DNA from 3 places in the Caballeronia sp. LZ016 genome. Region 1 is predicted to be linked to each of the others. Evidence: predicted binding sites of a transcription regulator. Region 1 holds the regulator's gene; each other region holds the start of a gene.
What was found. The regulator FliA, encoded in region 1, starts transcription of late flagellar genes. The targets are predictions, from matches to a motif close to CTAAAGTTTNNNNNNNNNNNGCCGNTA.

Region 1 (7,269 bases):
AGATCTCGTAGCAGTTGCCGTCGACCTTGAACTTGCGGATCTTGTAGCCCTGCGACTCGATCCTGGCCTTGGCGTCCGACTCCTTCATCCACTCGCCCTTCGGATGCGCCGTGCAATCGGCTTTCGCCAACGCCGCGCCAGAGAAGCCCAGCGCCAATGCAACCGCAAGAATCTTAAGCATCGCTAACTCCCAGTGTTTGGAGCGGATTACTCTACTGCCACCGGGAGTTAATCGCAAGCAAATCGAAAGCTGACGATCAACGCTTGCCTTGCTGACGAATCTGTTCGAGCGTCGCGCCCGGCGTGCTCTGGTCTTGCGGAATGCGGATTTCGATGACCGCAGGCAGTCCTGATTCCACGGCGCGATCGAACGCGGGCATGAACTGGTCCGTCGTCTCGACGCGTTCGCCGTGCGCGCCGAACGCCCGCGCATACGCGACGAAATCCGGATTGGTCAGCCCCGTCCCGTGCACGCGATGCGGATAGTGCCGCTCCTGATGCATCCGGATCGTGCCGTATTGCGCGTTATTCACGACGACGAAAATCACGGCCAGCCGATACTGCATCGCCGTCGCGATTTCGTGGCTCGCCATCATGAAGCAGCCGTCGCCGGCGAACGCGATTACCGTGCGGTCCGGATACAGCGACTTCGCCGCGATGGCCGCCGGCACGCCGTAGCCCATCGCGCCGCTCGTCGGTGCGACCTGCGAGCGGAAATGCCGATACGAATAATGCCGATGCAGCCACGTCGCATAATTTCCCGCGCCGTTCGTGAGAATGGCATCGGCGGGGAGGCGTTCGGCGAGCGCGCGCATGATTTCGCCGAGCTGGACATCGCCGATCATCGGCCTGGGCTTGCGCCATTCCAGATACGCGGCATGTGCCGCTTCAGCCGATCCCGCCCACGCGATCCCGGCAGGCGGCTCGAGCGCCGCGAGCATCGACGCAATCTCCGGCATGCCCGATACAACGGCCAGGTCCGCGCTATACACGCGCCCCAGTTCCTCCGCGCCCTGATGCACGTGAATGAGCGTCTGCTTCGTCTTCGGGATATCGAGCAGCGTGTAGCCGCCCGTCGTCGATTCGCCCATGCGCGGACCCAGCACGAAGAGCACATCGGCTTCGCGCACGCGGGCAGCGAGCGCCGGATTGATGCCGAGGCCCACATCGCCCGCATAGTTCGGATGCTCGTTGTTGAGCGTGTCCTGAAAGCGGAAGGCGCAGCCGGCCGGCAACTGCCATCGCTCGATGAAGCGCGCGAAGTCTTGCGTCGCGCCTTCCGTCCAGCCGCTGCCGCCCGCGATCACGAACGGCTTCTCGGCATTGGCGAGCATGTCGCGCAGCCGCTCCATCTGCGCCGGCGAAGGCGATGCCGCCACACGCTGATAACGCGGCGCAGCGGGTACGGCATCGCACGCTTCGGTCAGCATGTCCTCGGGCAGCGCGAGCACGACCGGCCCCGGACGCCCCGCCGTCGCGACGTGAAACGCATGACTCATGTATTCGGGAACGCGGCGCGGATCGTCGATCTGCGCGACCCATTTCGCCATCTGCCCGAACATGCGCCGATAGTCGATTTCCTGAAACGCCTCGCGATCCATGTGGTCGCGCGCGCATTGGCCGATGAGCAGGATCATCGGCGTGGAATCCTGATACGCGGTGTGCACGCCGATGGAGGCGTGCGTGGCTCCCGGCCCGCGCGTCACGATGGCGACGCCCGGCCGGCCGGTCAGCTTGCCGACCGCTTCGGCCATGTTCGCCGCGCCCGCCTCGTGGCGGCACACGATGGTCTGAATCTGGTCCGTTTCGTCGTGCAGCGAATCCAGCACGGCGAGGAAGCTCTCGCCGGGCACGCAGAACACGCGCTCGACGCCGTGATGCACGAGCGCATCGACGACGAGCCGCGCGCCGGTGGTTTGAGTGGAAGCGGGGGAAACATCGGACGCCATGCGTAAAAGTCTCCTGTCTGTTCTGGTTGGCGGATGCGCGCCCTCTAGCTTACGCCGTGGACGGCGCAGCAAGCCGATTCTTTACCCCCGATCCGTCCATCAGCCGAAATACCCCTTTTTCACACCCTTTATCCAGCGATAGGCGAAGCGGCTTCTTCGCAATAATGGCTTCACTGAAAAGCGGGCACGTCGAAACATCCGGCGACGCCCGCCTCGCAAAGATCGCAGTCATTCCTCATCGGGGGCAAGTTTGAACATTCGTAAATTCATTGGCGCGAACAGCCGCGACGCACTGCGACAGGTTCGCGAAGCGCTCGGCCCCGATGCAGTCGTGTTGTCGAACCGTACGCTGGACGATGGTTCCGTCGAGATCGTCAGTGTCGCGGATAGCGATATCGCGTCGATCTCGCCGGATGCGCAAGACCTGGCCGTGCCCGCGACGTTCGCGAGCGCCACGCCGCGCGCCGCGCTGGCGCAGGCAGCCGCCGCCAGGCAGGCCGCACCGAATCCGTATGCAAGCGGCGACGTGTTCTCGTCCGTTTTCGGCGCGAACACCGACGCGGACGATGAAGCAGCATCTTCCGCCGACGAAGCGTCCCGCACGATGGCCGATTCCAACCCGTGGCTGATCCAGCATGCGCGACGCATCGCCGAACAAGCGGCGACGCCGTCGAATCGTCCGTTGACGGCATCGTCGGCGATTGCGCGCGGCCTGGGCGTGCCGGTGCCGCCGAAAGCGCAAGGCGTCGACAAGACCGAGACGGCGAATCACGCGTTGCGCCAGCTGGCGCAGCCGAAGATCGACACCCCCGACTGGGCCCGCGAAGCCGCGCAGGTCGCCGCACGCCGCGCCGCGCAAAAGATCAACGCGAGCGCGCCGCAAGCGGAAGCATCGCCGGCATCGACCGAGGGTGCGTTCGATGGCTTGCCCGCGAACGCGGCGGCCGTCGTCACCGAGGCGATCCGCGCCCGCATGGAAGAGGTCGTCAACGAAACGGTGATGAACGAACTGTCGTCGATGCGCTCGATGATGGAAGAACACTTCTCCGGCCTGCTGTGGGGCGATCGCCAGCGCCGCACGCCGAGCAACGCCGTGCTGACCAAGCGCCTGTTCGCCGCCGGATTTTCCGCGCAGCTCGTACGCATGGTCATCGACAACATGCCGGAGATGGAAAGCGCCGAGCACGCGATGGAATGGGTGCAGCAGGTGCTCGAATCGAATCTGCCGGTGATGGCGAGCGAAGACGCGCTGATGGAACGTGGCGGCGTGTTCGCGCTGATGGGCCCGACGGGCGTCGGCAAGACGACGACCACCGCGAAGCTTGCCGCGCGCTGCGTGATGCGCTTCGGCGCAAGCAAGGTCGCGCTGCTGACCACGGACAGCTACCGGATCGGCGCGCACGAGCAACTGCGCATTTTCGGCAAGATTCTCGGCGTCTCGGTGCATGCGGTGAAGGACGCAGCCGACCTGCAACTGGCGCTGTCGGAGTTGCGCAACAAGCACATCGTGCTGATCGACACCATCGGCATGAGCCAGCGCGATCGCACCGTCTCCGACCAGATTTCGATGCTGTGCGGCGCGGGTCATCCGGTGCAGCGCCTGTTGCTGCTCAACGCGACGAGCCACGGCGACACGCTGAACGAAGTCGTGCAGGCGTACAAGAGCGCGGCCGATCAGCCGCCGCTCGCGGGCTGCATCCTGACCAAGCTCGATGAAGCGACGAACCTGGGCGGCGTGCTCGACACGGTTATCCGCTACAAGCTGCCGGTGCATTACGTATCGACCGGACAGAAGGTGCCGGAAAACCTGTACGTGGCGACCAAGCGTTTTCTGATCAAGAGCGCGTTCTGCATTCCGCGCGACGGTTCGCCGTTCGTGCCGCAGGACGAGGAAGTGCCGGCGCTGCTTTCCGCATTGTCCGCGCGTGCCGCGGCCGAACTCCATGAGGTCCGCTTTGGATAAGCTCGTGCTCGACCAGGCTGAAGGCCTGAGACGGTTGCTGACGCGTGCAGGCTCGCGCGTGGTGGCGGTCGCGGGCGGACCGGCGGGCATCGGCTGCACGTCGGCGGTGGTGAATCTCGGTGCGGCGCTCGCCGTGCATGGCAAGGATGTGCTCGTCATCGACGAGCGGCAGAACGGAACATCGGTGAGCCGCATGGCTGGGCTTTGCGGATCGCAGGCGATGAGCGCGGTGATGTCCGGCCGCCACGCGCTGCAGGACGTCGTCACGCGCTCGCCGCTCGGCTTTTCGCTGATCGCCGCGCCTCGCGAGGAGCGCGTGAGCCACGACGCCGCGCAATGCCGCGCGCTGCTCGACGGATCGGCGGACATCGTGCTGATCGATACGCAACTGGATCGGCATGGCGCGTTGTCGTCGCTCGCGGCGCAGGCGCATGACTTTCTGATCGTCACGCGTGCGGCTGCGCCGGCGATCACCGAGGCGTATGCGTGCATGAAGCGTCTGCACTACGCGCATGCGATCGGCCAGTTCCGTGTGCTGATCAATCACGTGCAGAACCCGGCCGATGCAGCGGTCGCGTTCGAGAACCTGTCGGGCGTCGCGAGCCGGTATCTGGCTGTGTCGCTCGTGCATGCGGGATATGTGTCCGAGGATGCGCGCATTACTCGGGCGAGGGAGCTGTCGCGTTCGGTGGTGGAGGCGTTTCCGGCAACGGCTGCGGCGCGCGACTATCGCCAGATTGCGGCGGAGCTTCTTCACTGGCCGATGCGTCCCGCGCTTCTTGCGGGCGATGCGGAAATTCGAAACGAAGTGCAGTTTTTGGTTGGCGAGTCTGACAAGGGCGGGCGGGAAGTGGCGCGAAGGGCGCCGATGTTTCCCGGCCATGCATTGAGCAGCACGGCGTCGATGTGATCAAGACAAAGGTGACCCAGATGTACAACGCCCAAGGCAAACTCTCGCAGTCCGACGTGTTGACGCGCTACGCGCCGCTCGTTCGCCGGCTGGGACTGCAGCTCGTCGCCAAGATGCCGGCGAGCGTGGATCTCGACGATCTGATCCAGGCCGGCATGATCGGCCTGATGGATGCGGCGAGCCGTTACAAGGAAGATCAGGGTGCGCAGTTCGAGACGTATGCGAGCCAGCGCATCCGCGGCGCGATGCTCGACGAGTTGCGCGCGAACGACTGGTTGCCGCGCAGCATGCGCAAGACATCGCGCGAGGTGGAATCGGCGGTGCACAAGGTCGAGCAGAGTCTCGGACGTTCGGCGAGCGAGGTGGAGATCGCCGAGCACATGAAGCTGCCGCTCGACGAATACCAATCGATGCTGCAGGACTTGCACGGCAGCCAGTTGATCTATTACGAAGACTTCGATCGTTCGGCGGATGACGAGCCGTTTCTGGACCGGTATTGCGTGGATCGGTCGGACCCGCTGTCGGCGCTGCTCGATGAGAGCTTGCGCGGGGCGCTGATCGAGGCGATCGATCGGTTGCCGGAGCGCGAGAAGCTCTTGATGAGTCTGTATTACGAGCGCGGGTTGAATCTGCGCGAGATCGGCGCGGTGATGGAAGTCAGCGAGTCGCGCGTTTGCCAGCTGCATAGCCAGGCGGTGGCGAGGCTGCGGGCGAAGTTGCGGGAGCAGGAGTGGACGGGGGTGGAGGCTTGAGGGGGTAGATCCCGCAGCGGCCATCAGCTTCTGCAACGCCTAAGAGATTGAACGTCTGAAGAGCCGCGCGCCTTCAGATTGTCGTGAAGCTAAGCGGATTCGATGCATCGGTTGCCGGTCCGCTTCTTCCGGTCTCCGAAGTGGCATAACCCAGACCTCCAGTCGCCACCGCTTCGCAGATTCGTTTCTTGGTTCACGCGTTCGGGATGAAGGCGCTGCGTCATAAGGCGGCTTCCTGCAAACGCTCAGGAGCCCAGACATGTTCGATCAATGCGACTACCAATTCGCGCCGGGTCCGCTGTTCCTCCTTCGTGAAAGTGTCGAAGGCCCTGAATGGCAGTTGATGTTCTGCAGCAAACTGCTGGAACTTCGGTTGGTGCTGGTAAGCGCTCGCGTCCAAGCTTGCCGCGTAGAAGTTCTGCTTGGCGTAGTGCGGGCGCTTGTCGGCGAATGACTTGTCTTGCAGACTACGGTTCACGTCGGCAGGCAGCAAAAGGAGGGAAGCCACGTGGTTCCGCCACTCTTGGAACTCCTGCTCGTCTGCGAAGTGCTCGGCCACAGCCTCATAGTCGTCGGCCCAAATGTGCTCGATGTCGAACGGATTCTTGACATCCCGCCTGACTAGTTTGTCGAAGGACTCGGTGCGGCCCGCGCCGGCCTCGGTCGCGGCCGTCAGGCGCGCCAACAGGTGAGCGATATAGCGACGGCTGAATTGATTAAGTCCTAGACCATCAATGCCCGTTCGGCCTCTGGCGACGCTGCCCTCAAACGTTACGTCGTCTTCTTCCAGCTTTTTAGTCAGCGCCTCTACCAACTCCGACAAAGGTTTGCGACGAATATCGCGGCATAGCAGCCACATGGCATACGACACACTTGAGTATCCGACGCGGATGTAGTTCACCACACGGCGCATCAGCCAGATGTCAAGGTAGGTGGCCGTCACGGCTAGCTTCCGACGCACGGTGTCGTCGTCGTCCGTTTCGATGAGCGGCGCCAGCAGCACCGTGCCCTGCCACGTGAAATCGTTGTGAGCGTTGTAGTAGATGGGCTCCAGACCGGGCGTGTAGTGTCGGCTGGCGGCGAGAACGCGCCGGTAGGCTCTAGCGAAGAACGGGAAGCTCTGGGCCATCAGATGCTGATTGGCTTGTGCCTTGCCCAGGCCGAGTTGCACGCTGTGATCGCGCACCCAGCGGTGAAAGACTGATCCGATGAGTTCCCAGTCCTTGTCCACGGCGCCTGCCTTGCGTTCGCGCGTGGAGTCGGCGTATTGCGCGCGTAGCCAAGCCTTGATGCAATTGGCGTCGCGCTCGGGCTCGTGGCTACCGCCCCACGAGATTAGCTCTAGAACCTCGTGCTTCCAAGTCTGGTTAGCCTGCATGCGGGCTTGCGGGTCTTCGATCGGGGCCAGCAAGTAGGCCTTGAGCATGTCCACCGGGCTGAGCGGTTTGCCGCGATCATTCATGGTTTCGAAGATCGCGTACGCGTAGTTGTCGTTGTCAGTGGCGATCTCGATCAAGCCCACCCGCGTGAGGAGCCAGTAGATGAAGTGTGGCAGCGCGTCGCCAAGATCGACCAGCAGGTCGTTGGCCTCGATGTCGCTGTAACGGGCGTACATCGTTTGAATGGACTCATCTTTGCCATCAGGGCTGTAGTCGTAGCCCTGGAACAGCGCCTGGATAACTGGAAGGCGCTCGG
Region 2 (7,269 bases), 260 kb from region 1:
GGATCTTCGCGCGATTCCGAACGATCCGCGCGTCGCCGACGATCCGCTCGACGTCGGCATCGGTGAAGCGCGCGACCGTGTCGATGTCGAAATCCGCGAACAGCGCGCGATAGCCGTCGCGCTTATTAAGAATGGTCGACCAAGAAAGGCCGGCCTGAGCGCCCTCCAGCACGAGCATTTCGAAGAGGTGGCGGTCGTCGCGCGAAGGCACGCCCCATTCGGTGTCGTGGTAGTGCGCCATGGCCGGCGTCATGGCCCAGGCGCAGCGGATCGGTTCGGTGTCGGTCATTTGGGAATCCTCGTTTTTTGACTGCGCCAGCATAGCCGAACGCCGTTGCCGCATGCCCTTTGCCATTCGGCTAATTGGCGCGCCGCATTCGCGCCGTTATGCTTGCGCCCATGAACACACTGACTTCGCAATTCAATGGATTTCTGCTCGGCATCGACGGCGGCGGAAGCGGCACGCGCGTGATCCTCGCCGATGCAAACGGCGTCGAACTGGCCCGTGCGAGCGGCGGCCCGTCGGGGCTCGGGTTGGGCGTCGAACGGGCGTGGCACGCCATCGGCGATGCCTGCGAGCGCGCGTTCGAAGCCGCCGCGCTGCCTTTCGACTGGCGCGCCTGCTCGATGGGCTGCGGGCTCGCGGGCGTCAACAACGCGCAATGGCTCGCGGCGTTTCTCGACATCGCGCCGCCGTTGCACGCGCTGAGCGTGGAAAGCGACGCGTACACGACCGTCATCGGCGCGCACGCGGGCGAGCCGGGCGTTGTCGTGGCGCTCGGGACGGGCAGCATCGCGGCGTCGCTGGACGAGGGCGGCGTCTGCCATATCGCCGGAGGCTACGGCTTTCCGAGCGGCGACGAAGCCAGCGGCGCGTGGCTCGGCCTGCGCGCGGTCGTCCACCTGCAGCAGGTGCTCGACGGCCGCGCCCCCGCAGACGACTGGTCCCGCGCGCTGCTCGCGCTGACCGGCGCGACGGATCGCGACAGTCTCGTCGTCTGGCTGTGCGCGTCGAATCAGACGGCGTATGCAACGCTCGCGCCGAGCGTCTTCGAGTACAGGCATCATCCGGCAGCTGCCCGATTGCTCGAACAGGCGGGGCGCGAAATTGAACTCCTCGTCGCCGCGCTCGATCCGGCCGGCACGCTGCCGGTTGCGCTGTGCGGCGGACTGGCCGCGCCATACGAACCTTTCGTGCCGGCGCTCGTTCGTGAACGGCTGCGCAAGCCCCGCGCCGATTCCGTCGCGGGCGCGCTGGAACTGGCGCGGCGCGCATCGTTGTCGCCGGGCACGGTCGCGCGGACAGGCGGCCGCGCCGCGATAAAATAGCCAGCTTCGCGCTCAAACAGGGCAGCCATGTATTCGGTCATCGCAACTGATCTCGACGGTACGCTTCTCAACAGCGACCACCAGCTCGATCCTTTCACCGCACAAACGCTGCGCACACTCGCGTCGCGCGGCGTGCCGGTCATCATCGCGACGGGACGGCATTATCGCGATGTCGCCGGTATACGCGACCTGCTCGGCGTCGACGCGTACCTGATCACGTCGAATGGCGCGCGCGTGCACGCACCCGGCGACGAAAACATCTACTCGCGCGATCTCGCGCCGGCTTTCGTGCGTCGTCTGGTGCAGCCGGATGTCGTGGGCGAGCACGGACGCGTGATCGTCAACCTGTTCGCCGACGACGCCTGGCTCATCGACCGCCACGCGCCGGAGCTGCTCGTCTTCCATCAGGATTCCGGCTTCAAGTACGAGGTGATGAACCTGCGCGAGCACGACGGCGAGAACATCGCGAAGGTGCTCTACATCGGCGAGCCGGCGGATCTCGCGTACACCGCCGCGAATCTGAAGCGCGAGTTCGGCGATTCCCTGTACGTCACGTACTCGCTGCCGGACTGCCTCGAAGTGATGACGTCGGATGTATCCAAAGGCCGCGCACTGCGTTACGTGCTCGAGCGGCTGGATATCGATCCCGCGCAGTGCGTCGCGTTCGGCGACAACATGAACGACATCGACTTGCTCGAAACAGCCGGGCATCCGTTCATGATGAACAACGCGAATCCGGACCTGATCGCGCGCTTGCCGAAGGTGCCGCGCATCGGCAACAACTTCGAAGCGGGCGTCGCGCATCAGCTGCGCAAGCTGTTCGATATCCGCGACGCAATCGCTTCGCCGCGGTGATGCTTCGCGAAGCGGCCGGCAATCGGCCGCTTCGCCCGGACCTTCGCGCGATCAGCCGCGGCGGTCCCAGTTGCCCGGCCGGCCATGATCCCAGCGCGCGCGGTTCCAGCGCCCGTTGTCATGGCCGTGGCGACCGTAGTCGCCACGCCAGCGCGGCTCCTCATGTCGCCACACCGGCGAGCGATACACCGGCGCAGCGGGACGCACATACACCGGCGCGGGCGCCGCATAGACCGGCGATCCGAGCGACACGCCGACGTGAAGATCCGTATGCGCCTGAGCGGCCCCGATGGCGCCTGCGACAAGGCCGGTTGCAACGAGCGTTTGAATGACGATGCGCTTCATGGTGTTTCTCCTGGAAGGCGACGTGTGTCGCACGAGTCCAATGTAAGCGCCCGCTGTCTTACACGCTTCGACGACTTGTTACCGTGTGCAAGCCGCGCGTAAGGGCGCAGATGCCGATCGTGAAGCCGCGAGCGCCTTGTCTGGCGGGCCTTCGGCGATGAAGCGCAATGTCTGCGGTGAAGTTATTAAGCGAATTGCGTAATGCGCCATTACATCTGTCGCGCGCTTTTAATGCGAAGTGCGCGACAGTCACGCGCAAAAGGAAACGGGCGCATAAGCGCCCGTTTCGTCGAATGGCTAAAGCAGCTTACTGCGCGACTGCACCGACCTTGCGCGCTTCGGATTCAGAAGTCAGCAGCGGATAAACAATGCCGGCGATAACCGCGCCCACGATCGGCGCAATCCAGAACAGCCAGAGCTGATCCAATGCCCAGCCGCCGACGAAGAACGCCTGGCCCGTCGAGCGCGCCGGGTTCACCGACGTATTCGTGACCGGAATCGAAATCAGGTGGATGAGCGTCAGGCACAGGCCGATGGCGATCGGCGCAAAGCCTTTCGGGGCGCGGTCGTCGGTGGCGCCGAGGATTACGAAGAGGAAGAAGAACGTCATCACGACTTCGCAGACGAGCGCCGCGAACATCGTGTAATGACCCGGCGAGTGCTCGCCGAAGCCGTTTGCCGCAAAGCCGCTTGCAAACAGATCGAAGCCCGGCGCGCCCGTCGCGATGAGCTTCAGCACGAACGCGCCGAGCGTCGCGCCGACGACTTGCGCGACGATGTACGGCGCGAGATCGCGCACCGGAAACCGGCCCGCGACCGTGAGGCCGATGCTGACCGCCGGGTTCAGGTGACAGCCGGAAACGTGGCCGATGGCGTAGGCCATGGTCAGCACGGTGAGGCCGAAGGCGAGCGACACGCCAGCCAGCCCGATGCCGACATGAGGAAAGGCCGCAGCCAGAACGGCGCTGCCGCAACCGCCCAGCACGAGCCAGAAAGTACCGAAAACTTCAGCGCCGAGACGCTTCGACAATTGCATGATCCAGCCCTGTGAAAGATGAAGATCGTTGATTTAACGCAAGAAAGCCGACTGCTTCTGCGGAGCGCAGTTTAAGCGCGGCTCTTTTCTCCAACTGTCAAAAATGGTCGATCGTTGCGCGGATCACAGGGCGCGCGGTTTGTCGGTAAAAAAGAAAATGCCGCCCGAATCGGGCGGCATTCCAGAGTGATGCCGAAAGCGGAAAGGCTTTAGCCCACGACCTGGCGCAACACCGGGCGCTTCGCGGCCTGCAGCATCGACGTGTAGGTGTCGACGTAGTTCTGCGCCATCGTCTTCGCGCTGAAACGGCGTTCGAATTGCGCGCGAATCTCGGTGCGCGACAGTTCGTCGATCCGGTGCAGCGCGCCCACCGCGCCTTGCACGTCTTCGCAGATGAAGCCGGTCACGCCATGATCGATCACTTCCGGCACCGACCCGCGATTGAAAGCGATCACCGGCGTGCCGCAAGCCATCGATTCGATCATCACGAGGCCGAACGGCTCGTTCCAGTCGATCGGGAACAGCAGCGCCTTTGCGCCCGACAGAAACTCCGGTTTCTGCGCCTCGTTGATCTCGCCGATGAACTCGACGTGCGCCTGCGACAGCAGCGGCTCGATGGTCGACTTGAAATAGTCCTGGTCGACCTTGTCCACCTTCGCCGCGATCTTCAGCGGCAGGCCGCTTTGCGCCGCGATCTTGATGGCGAGGTCGGCGCGCTTTTCGGGGCAAATGCGGCCCAGGAACGCGAGATATTCCGGCTTCTTGTGCGGCTGCGGGGTGAGCAGGTCGTCCGGCAGACCGTGGTAAACCGTGTTCAGCCAGTTGGCCTGCGGCAGCGGGCCACGCTGATTATCCGAGATGGAAATGACGTTCGCGTTCGTGAACGTGTTGAAGATCGGCTGAAGTTCGGGCAGATCGAGGCGGCCGTGCAGCGTCGTGACGAACGGCGTATCCATCTGCGAGAACAGCGGGAACGGCATGTAGTCGAGGTGGAAGTGCAGCACGTCGAACTCATGCGCGCGGCGGCGGACCGTTTCCAGCAGCAGCATATGCGGCGCGAGCGGATCGCGGATGGTCGGATCGAGTCGCAGCGCACGCGGCCAGGCCGCTTCGAGGGTCGCACGGGTTTGCGAATCGCCGCTTGCAAACAAGGTTACATCGTGGCCGAGGTCGACGAGCGCATCCGTCAGATAGGACACCACGCGCTCAGTGCCGCCGTAGAACTTCGGGGGGACTGCTTCGTGCAACGGTGCAATTTGTGCGATTCGCATATCGTGGTTCTCCAGTGTGGTCCGCGGCTGGCGGTTCGACGCCTCGGCGGTCCTTGCAAGGCAGCGGCGGAGTGGCGTTTCCGGCGTGACTCCGGCCCTGTGCAAAGCATTCGTATGAACATGCGATGAAGCCGGTCGAACGATGGACGCATGCCTTTCGGACGGGCGGCGCGGCTGCGGCAAGTTCGCCGCTCAGACCACCCGAAATCGGTTCCGGCTCTCGACCGGGTTATCCCTTACGTTCATTATCGGGATCGAGAGCGGCATTTCACGTCATTTTTCAATCGCTTAACGTTGTTACAGCGCGAAACAACGGCTGTTACGAAGTGAGAAATTGCACCGGCCCGAAGCGGTCGGGATGCAGACGACACGCAAGGAGCGCGGCGAGGCGTTCCATAGCACGTTCTGTTCCCGGATAACGCCCTCAAGTTCGCTTAGTTTTCCGCCGATAAACCCTCTGCCGACCAGCAAGCATCACGCTTCTGTACGAATTTTTCCTACACGATCGCGAGCGATATTCCGTCAGCCGGTCGGTATGTATGTCCGATATGCGAGTGAGCCGCGCCGGGCGACAATCGGCCGACACATTATTGCGGGGCCGGATGCGCCGTTTTTTTGACGCATTCGAGCAAACGTTTCCCGCCGGCCTGACCAGCCACGAATCGACTCGGGGAAGAGGATGACGGCCACCAATACGGGCGTGCTCGCGGAGATCCGCGAGGTGAATCTGTCGTACTTGCTGCTCGCGCAGCGGCTGCTGCAGGAAGATCGCGTCGCGGCGATGTTTCGCCTCGGCTTGTCGGAGCGCGTCGCCGAAGTCCTGTCGGCGCTGACGCCGGCGCAGGCGCTGAAGGTAGCGTCGTCGAGCCATCTGCTGTGCCGCTTCCGGTTCGACGATCACGTGGTGCTCTCTTCGCTCGCGGACAAGGGAAAGGCGGCGGCCGTTTCTCAACCCGCCGACGCTCCCGTCGCGCACATCGCCTGAACGCACCGCCGCGCCGACAGCAAGACGGCGCGCGCACCGCCGCGCCATCGCGCCGCACGCCTCGCGGCGCCCCCGCCTCAAAGTTTTCTTCCCTCATGCCGTAAACATCCTTAACCGCGCACTCACGCCGGTCATCCGCATCAGAACCCGAGGACTTGCCCGTGCTGATCTTTGTTGGAACGCTCGTGACCTTGCTGTCCGTTTTCGGCGGTTACGCGCTCGAAGGCGGCCACCTCGGCGCGCTCGTGCAGCCGGTCGAAATCCTGATGATCGCGGGCGCCGGCGTCGGCGCGTTCATCCTCGGCAACGGAATGAAGACGATCAAGGCGACGCTGCTCGTCATTCCTACGCTGTTCAAGGGCTCCAAGTACAACAAGGACGTGTACATGGAGCTGATGGGCCTGCTGTACGTGCTGCTCGCCAAGGCGCGCAAGGAAGGCACGCTCACGCTCGAAGCCGACATCGACGATCCCGGCAAGAGCCCCATCTTCAGCCAGTACCCGAAGATTCTCGCGGACCATCACATCGTCGAATTCATGACGGACTATCTGCGCCTGATGGTCGGCGGCAACATGAATGCGTTCGAAATCGAGAGCCTGATGGACGAGGAGATCGAAACGCATCACGTCGAAGGCGAAGCACCCGCGCAGGCGCTCTCGAAAGTGGGCGATGCGATGCCCGCGTTCGGCATCGTCGCGGCCGTGATGGGCGTCGTGCACACGATGGCGTCCGCCGATCAGCCGCCCGCGATTCTCGGCGAGATGATCGCGCAGGCGCTCGTCGGCACGTTCCTCGGCATCCTGCTGTCGTACGGCTTCATCGCGCCGCTCGCGAACATCGCGGAGCAGCGCGTCGCCGAGCAGACGAAGATGTTCCAGTGCATCAAGGTGACGATCCTCGCGAGCCTCAACGGCTACGCGCCCGCGATCGCAGTCGAGTTCGGCCGCAAGGTGCTGTTCTCGACGGAGCGCCCGTCGTTCTCCGAACTCGAAGAACACGTGCGCCGCGTGAAGGCGAAGTGACGACATCATGAGCAGCGAAAAGGATCGCCCGATCTTCATCAAGCGTGTCGTCGGCCGTGGCGCGAAGGGGCATCACGGCGGCGCGTGGAAGCTCGCCTATGCCGACTTCATGACCGCGATGATGGCGTTTTTCCTGCTGATGTGGCTGCTGTCGTCCACGTCGCCGGTGCAGCGTCGAGGAATCGCCGAGTACTTCAACATGCCGCTGAAGGCGGCGATGGTCGGCGGCAAGACTGTCGGCATGGACAACAGCATCATCGAGGGCGGCGGGCGCGATCTGTCCAGCCAGGAGGCGGGCACCATGCGCACGACCGACAGCCGCACGCCGCGCGCCGAACCGGACGACGAAGCGCTCAGGCAGGCGACGACCGAGCTCGAGCGGCGCGAACAGGTGCGCCTGCACGATCTGCAGGTGAAGCTGATGGC
Region 3 (7,269 bases), on a different contig from region 1:
ATCGTCGGCACCGGGCTCGCGGCCATTCTGTTCGCGGTGACGCTGTTCGCTTCGGGGCAAAGCTCGACCTTCACCGGCACCATCGCGGGACAGGTCATCATGGAAGGATTCTTGCGCCTCAAGATTCCGTGCTATCAGCGCCGCCTGATCACGCGGGCGCTCGCGCTGGTGCCGGCAGTGATCGGCGTGTACCTGATGGGCAACGGGGCGGTCGGCAAGCTCCTCGTGGCGAGCCAGGTCGTGCTGAGCCTGCAGTTGCCGTTCGCGCTTTACCCGTTGATTCGGATGACGAACGACCGCAAGCTGATGGGCAGATTCGCGAACGCCCCGCACATGAAGGCGCTCGCGTGGCTGCTGTTCGCCGTGATCAGCGCGGCGAACGTGTGGCTCGTCGTGCAGACGACGATGGACTGGTTCGCCTGATGCGCGCTTACTTGACGACGCCGACCTGCATCGTCGATTTCGCCGCGACGGCTGCGGGACTCGCGGATTCGCCGGGCAGCGCCTGATCGCTCGTGGTGCGCCCGCCATCGCGGAAGAAGGCGAGCTCGGCCGCCTTGTTCAGCACGAGAATGCTGATTCGGCGATTCGTCGGCTCGTCGACGACGTCCTTGTTGAGCGGCAGCGCATCGGCGAGGCCGCGCACTTGCAGCACCTTGGTTTCGTTCATGCCGCCCGCGACCAGCGCGCGGCGCGCCGCGTTCGCTCGCTCGCCCGACAGTTCCCAGTTCGAATAGCCTTTCTGGCTGCCGGAATACGGCACGGCATCCGTATGGCCCGCGATCGACACGCGATTATCGACATCGTTGAGCGATGCGCCGATGTTCGAGAGAATCGTCGTCACATAGGTTTCGAGCTTCGAGCTGCCCGATGCGAACATCGGCCGCTTCAGCGAATCCACGATCTCGATGCGCAAGCCTTCGCTCGTGATCGCAATGCGAATCTGGTCCTTGAACGCACGCAACGCGGGCGTGTTCTCGATGAGCGCCGTGAGCTTCTGCTTGAGTTGCTGCAGACGCTGCATGTCCTCTGCTGCAACCGAGGCGCGCGCCACCGAAGGCGGCACCGGTTGTGTCTGGCTCTTGCTGGCTTCGCCGGGACGCGAGCTCGACAAGTCCTTGCCACCGCCGTTGATGATGCTCGTATGCGCCGATGCGCCGCCTTCGTTGCCGAAGAGCGCGGACAGCGGCGTGTTGAAGTAGTCTTCGATGCCCGCCTTGTCGTACTTCGACGTGGAGCCGAGCAGCCACATCAGCAGGAAGAACGCCATCATCGCGGTGACGAAGTCGGCATAAGCGATCTTCCATGCACCGCCATGATGCCCGCCGTGGCCGCCGCCCTTCTTCTTGCGGCGCACGACGACAGTGGGGGCGAGCACCGATTGCAACGGGTCGCGTGAGGGTCTATCAGCCATGAGCGTGACTCCTTCTGATCAGGGCTTCGTCAGGCCGACTTCGGCATCTTGGTCGCGCGCACGGCGTCGTCCAGTTCCTGGAAGCTCGGACGGTCCGCGGTGAACAGCACCTTGCGGCCGAACTCCACCGCCACGGTCGGCGCATAACCGTTCATCGATGCGAGCAATACCGACTTCACGCACTGGAACGGCTTGGCTTCGGCCGCGCCCTTCGCGTTGAGCAGGTCCGCGAGCGGGCCGATGAAGCCATACGCGAGCAGAATGCCGAGGAACGTGCCGACGAGCGCGCCCGCGATCATCTCGCCGAGCACGGCGGGCGCGGCGCCGACCGAGCCCATCGTATGCACGACGCCCATCACCGCGGCGACGATGCCGAATGCCGGCAGGCCATCGGCCATCTTCTGAATCGCGTTGGCGGCGATCGAGCTTTCCGCGTGATGCGTCTCCAGTTCTTCGTCCATCAGGTCCTGCAGTTCGAGCGCGTTCACATTGCCGGCCGACATCATGCGCAGGTAATCGACGATGAAGTCGAGCAGGTGATGATCCGCCATCACGTGTTCGTACTTTTGAAAGAGCGGGCTGGATTCGGGCGCGTCGACATCGGCTTCCAGCGCCATCATTCCTTCCTTGCGCGCCTTCTGCAGCAGCTCGTAGAGCAGCGCGATCAGCGAGAGGTATTTCTCTTTAGTATAGCCGCCGCCCTTGAACACCTTCGGCAGCGCCTGAAGCGTTTTCTTGAGCGTCGCGGTCGGGTTCGACACGACGAAAGCGCCGATCGCCGCGCCGAAAATACACAGCAACTCGAAGGGCTGAACGAGCGCGGCCAGGTGACCGCCGACGCCAATGAAGCTCCCGATCACCGAGCCGATGACGAGGACCCATCCGATAACGACAAACATGATTTCTCCGCAAATGTCCGGGCTTTGCGAGCCGTGCGCGCTCGTTCAACGAAACACGCACGGCTCGCAAAGCATTGTCTGCATGATGCTGGGCTTTTTAACGGCGCAGTACACCGGGACATTTAGGGTGACCCGTGGAAACATTTCGAAAGCATGTTCCGGGCGGTAAATGTTACGCAGCCATGACGCCGCAGGTAATGGAAGCGCCGGCGCGCTTCCTCTACCATCGACGCATGAACCCGACCCTGACTGCTCACACGCTGCGCGCCCCGCCCGCGACCGTCGGCGCTTTGCTGCGCGAATGGCGGCAGCGAAGGCGCATGAGCCAGCTCGATCTCGCGGGCATTGCCGATATCTCGACACGGCACCTGAGCTTCGTCGAATCCGGACGCTCGATGCCGAGCCGCGACATGCTGATGCGCCTCGCCGAACAACTCGACGTGCCGCTGCGCGAGCGCAACACGCTCTTCGTGGCGGCGGGTTATGCGCCGATGTATCGCGAACGCGCGCTCGCCGATCCGCAACTCGACGCGGCGCGCCGCGCGGTCGATCTCGTGCTGAAGGGCCACGAGCCGTATCCGGCGCTCGCCATCGACCGTCACTGGACGATGGTCGCGGCCAACGCCGCGCTCGCGCCGCTGGTCGCATCGGCGGACGCGTCGCTGCTTCCGCCGCCGTCGAACGTGCTGCGGCTGTCGCTGCATCCGCGCGGGCTGGCGGGCGTCATCGACAACTGGCATGCCTGGCGCGCGCATGTGCTCGCCCGCGTGAGGCGTCAGATCGACGTATCGGGCGATACGACGCTCGCCGCGCTGCTCGCCGAACTGGAGGCGTATCCCGCCCCGCCGCACGCGCTCGCCGAAGCGCACACCGATTTCGACGCGGTCGTCGTGCCGCTCCGATTACGCACGGCACACGGCGTGCTTTCTTTCTTCAGCACGACGACCGTCTTCGGCACACCCGTGGACATCACGCTGTCGGAACTGGCGATCGAAGCGTTCTTCCCGGCCGACGACGCGACGGCCGCCACGCTGCGCGAACTCGCCGACGCACGGCGCTGACGCTTGCGGAGCGGAACCTGCCGCCGTCGACGAGATCAATAATGAAGCAGTCGTGCACGACGCAGTCCAACCAACGCGGAAAAGGCAGCCATGATTCAAACATTCGAACACGTAGTCGGCGGCGAGCGCATGCAATTCTGCGCGAGCATCGCAGAAGGCGGCGGGCCGCAACGCGTCATCATCAGCCGCGCGGATTCGGCGGAATCGCTCGTGATCGTGGAGGCCGACGGCATCATCGGCGCGATCCGGGCGGAAGTGGAAGCGCCCGATACGTTCGTCGCGGACGCGGTGCGCAAGGCGCAGAACGAAGCGCTGATCGAGCGCGCGCTCGAAACAGGCGAAGTGCAGACGACGAGCCTCTGAGGCCCGTCTTCTTTCGACGATGCCCGCGCAGTTCGACGGCTGCGCGGGCATCGTGCTTACATGCGCGGCTCGCCGTTGTGGGGATCGGCGGGCACGAGCGGCGTCGCCGAGTCGGGGCCGTCGGGCATGTCGGGGTCTTCGGGATTCGGCGGTGCGTCGGGATCGAGCAGTTTGTCAGGGTCCGGCTCGATGGTTTCGTCCGGCGAGTGAGGCGTGGTCGACATGATGGCGTGTTCTCCGGAATTGGAACGAAGGCGCGCGTTCGGGCGCTTCCGGCACACGCTGCAACGCGCGTTCCCGATAACGAAGATGGCGCACCCGAACTGCGGTGCGCCATCCATCGACGACTCAGCCGCGATCTTTACCGCGCAGCCGGCGCGTCCTTGATGAAGAGCGTCGTCAGCGCACCCACGACGCACAACGCGCCCACATACAGCGCGGGCGCCATCGGACTGGATTTCATCATCAGCGAGACGACGATCGGCGTGAGTCCGCCGAACACCGCATACGCGACGTTGTAGGAGAACGAGATCCCTGAAAAGCGGACGGCGGGCGGGAACGCCTTGACCATCACGAACGGAATCGCGCCGATCACGCCGACCGTAAAGCCCGTGAACGCATACCACGGCAGCAGCACGGACGCATCCACGGCCACTTGTTTGAAGAGCGCGTAGTACGACACGGCCAGCACGCATCCGCCGATGAAAATCGTCTTGCCCGCGCCGATGCGTCCCGCAATCGCGCCCGCCAGCACGCAGCCGATGGTCAGGCAGAGCGTCGCGGCGCAGTTGGCGGCGAGCACCGTCGCCGGGGCGATGCCGAATTGCTTCTGCAGCAGCGTCGGCGTCATCAGGATCACGACGACGATCGCGGCGGAGAGCATCCACGTCAGCAACATCGATACGATCACCGCGCGTCCGTGGTCGCGCAGCACGGCCTTCAGCGGGATTTCCGCCGCGAGCGACTTGCGCTTCTGCAGTTCCGCGAAGACCGGCGTTTCATGCAGCCAGCGGCGCAGATAGACCGAGCACAATCCGAACACGCCGCCGAGCAGGAACGGCAGACGCCATGCGAAACCGGCGACATCGGCGGGAACGAAGCTCTTGTTGATCGCGGTGGCGACCAGCGAGCCGAGCAGGATGCCCGCCGTGAGACCCGCCGTCAGCGTGCCGCACGCATAGCCGATATGACGGCCCGGCACATGCTCCGACACGAACACCCACGCGCCCGGCACCTCGCCGCCGACCGCCGCGCCCTGCATGACACGGAACAGCAGCAACAGCACGGGCGCCATCATGCCGATCGACGCATACGTGGGCAGCAGGCCCATCAGGAGCGTCGGCACCGACATCAGCAGCACGGACAGCGTGAACATGCGCTTGCGCCCGAGCAGGTCGCCGAAGTGCGCCATGACGATGCCGCCGAGGGGCCGCGCCAGATAGCCCGCCGCAAAGATGCCGAAAGTCTGCAATTGCCGCAGCCAGTCGGGAATCGACGGCGGGAAAAACAACTGGCCGATGACCGGCGCGAAGAACACGAAAATGATGAAGTCGTAAAACTCGAGCGCGCCGCCGAGCGCGGCGAGCGTGAGCGTCTTGTAGTCGCTGCGCGTGAGCGAGCGGCCGGCGGCCTGCGACGCGCCGTCGAAAGGTGTTGCCTGCATCGAATGAGAACCCGTAATGAGAAAAGCCACGCGCGCGGCGAGCGACGCATGGAACGAGGCAATGCCCTGCGGGATGTCGGACGCGCCGGGTGAGCGCGAAACGGGAACGACTCGGGCGCGGATTAGAAGCCGGCCCCCGCCAACCGCACTGCGCGTGACGACGGAGAGCCGCAGCGCACGCCCCCGCAGCGTCTCGGTAAGACGGCGAAGGCGGGATTTCGGCCATTGTGAGCCGAAGGCGGCATGTTACAGGATGTAAGTCGCCACTACACGAAGTTTCGCAAACGAACGATCGCGCGGTTGCATCGGCGAGACGCACCTTAGTCACATGCGTTGACACTTTCGGACCAATCCGATGGGAAAGGGATGCGCGGCTGACCAGAATGCCTGCCTGTATTTGCCGTCTCTTTTTGTAACGAGACGCCCGGGAACCACGTCCCTTAGACTCATCAGGCCTGACACTATGCGCGTCGCCGTTTTGCAAACCGACACAACTTATCGAAATCTCATCAGCGACGTCGTGAAACGCCTCGGCCATACGGTCGTGACTTTCGGCGACGGCCTTCTGCTGTCGAAAGCGCTGTCGCGCTCCACGGTCGACCTGCTGATTCTCGACTGGAATTCGTCGGGTCTCTGCGGTCTCGATCTTCTGAAATCCGTGCGTTCCAGCTTCGGCGAACGCGTGCCGGTCATGTTCGCCACGCCCGACGGCGCGGAACACAACGTCGTGTGCGCGCTGACGGCGGGCGCGGACGACTACGTCGTTTATCCCATTCGTCCCGGCGAATTCGGCGCGCGCATCGAAGCATTGCTGCGCCGCGCGTTCCCGGCCACGTCGAGCGCGTGCCTCGAGATCGGGCCGTATCGCTTCGACTCGCGGCAGCAGACCGTCACCGTGCGCGGCCGTCCGGTGCAGTTGAGCGGCACGCAATTCCGTCTTGCGCAGCTCTTCTTCTCGAACATCCGCCGGGTGCTGTCACGCGATCACATCTTCGCGATGGTCTGGGGCCGCGAGTTCCGCGAAACCACGCGCACCATCGACAGCCACGTGTCGCGCCTGCGCCTCGCGCTGGAAATCGAGCCGGTGAACCACTTCCGCCTGCAGCCGGTGTACAAGAGCGGCTACCGTCTCCTGCATCTTTACGATGAAAGCGAGGATTCCGGCGAAGAACGCGTGGAGCCGGAGCAAGCACGTTTCGCCGCGTAAGCCGATAAGACCGAATCAGCACCATAGAAAATGCCGTCGCAAGACGGCATTTTCATTTCATAACGACGGCAGCGCGGGCCGCGTCTCGATGCTTCGGCGAATCAGCGCCTCGACTTCGCGGCGCTCGTCGCCCGCGAGCGGCAGACGCGGCGGGCGCACCGGCTCCGTGCCGAGGCCGACGATGGCTTCCGCGAGCTTGATGTTCTGCACCAGCTTGTGCGACACATCGAGCGCGAGCATCGGCGCGAACCAGCGATAAATCGTGCGCGCTTCCTCGATGCGTCCCGCGCGCAGCAGCCGGTAGATCGTCACCGTCTCCTGCGGAAACGCGCACACGAGGCCCGCCACCCAGCCGTGCGCGCCCATCAGCATGGCTTCCATCGCCAGATTATCGACGCCGCAAAAGAGCGCGTAGCGTTCGCCGACTTCGTTGATGAGATCGGTGATGCGCCGCACGTCGCCGCTCGATTCCTTGATCGCTGCGAACTTCGCGTCCTCCGCGAGTTCCGCGAACATCCTGGGCGTGACATCGACGCCATACGCGAGCGGATTGTTGTAGACCATCAGCGGCACGGGACTCGCGTTGGCGACCATGCGGAAATGGTTCAGCGTCTCGCGCCGGTCGGACAGATAGCGCAGCCCCGGCAGCACCATGTAGCCCG

Region 2: motA (flagellar motor stator protein MotA) is a predicted target of FliA. The motif match lies at 5,899-5,925, and genes of this name have one in related genera.
Region 3: motA (flagellar motor stator protein MotA) is a predicted target of FliA. The motif match lies at 2,412-2,438, and genes of this name have one in related genera.

Annotation. Positions count from the first base shown of each region.
Region 1 covers NZ_JARTVY010000001.1:924,256-931,524, forward strand. The annotation lists gene P9220_RS04370 (PepSY domain-containing protein) at 1-181, opposite strand, end outside; gene P9220_RS04375 (thiamine pyrophosphate-binding protein) at 258-1,949, opposite strand; gene flhF (flagellar biosynthesis protein FlhF) at 2,200-3,912, shown strand; gene P9220_RS04385 (MinD/ParA family protein) at 3,905-4,822, shown strand; gene P9220_RS04390 (RNA polymerase sigma factor FliA) at 4,843-5,574, shown strand; gene P9220_RS04395 (DUF262 domain-containing protein) at 5,795-7,269, opposite strand, start outside.
Region 2 covers NZ_JARTVY010000001.1:665,064-672,332, reverse strand. The annotation lists gene P9220_RS03175 (DNA-3-methyladenine glycosylase I) at 1-289, opposite strand, end outside; gene P9220_RS03170 (BadF/BadG/BcrA/BcrD ATPase family protein) at 400-1,329, shown strand; gene P9220_RS03165 (Cof-type HAD-IIB family hydrolase) at 1,357-2,184, shown strand; gene P9220_RS03160 (PXPV repeat protein) at 2,236-2,529, opposite strand; gene aqpZ (aquaporin Z) at 2,837-3,565, opposite strand; gene P9220_RS03150 (glycosyltransferase family 4 protein) at 3,775-4,836, opposite strand; gene flhD (flagellar transcriptional regulator FlhD) at 5,516-5,821, shown strand; gene motA (flagellar motor stator protein MotA) at 5,983-6,843, shown strand; gene motB (flagellar motor protein MotB) at 6,851-7,269, shown strand, end outside.
Region 3 covers NZ_JARTVY010000002.1:856,123-863,391, reverse strand. The annotation lists gene P9220_RS17500 (Nramp family divalent metal transporter) at 1-423, shown strand, start outside; gene motB (flagellar motor protein MotB) at 431-1,414, opposite strand; gene motA (flagellar motor stator protein MotA) at 1,444-2,313, opposite strand; gene P9220_RS17485 (helix-turn-helix transcriptional regulator) at 2,547-3,374, shown strand; gene P9220_RS17480 (hypothetical protein) at 3,465-3,737, shown strand; gene P9220_RS17475 (hypothetical protein) at 3,794-3,961, opposite strand; gene P9220_RS17470 (MFS transporter) at 4,099-5,400, opposite strand; gene P9220_RS17465 (response regulator transcription factor) at 5,864-6,607, shown strand; gene P9220_RS17460 (dihydrodipicolinate synthase family protein) at 6,665-7,269, opposite strand, start outside.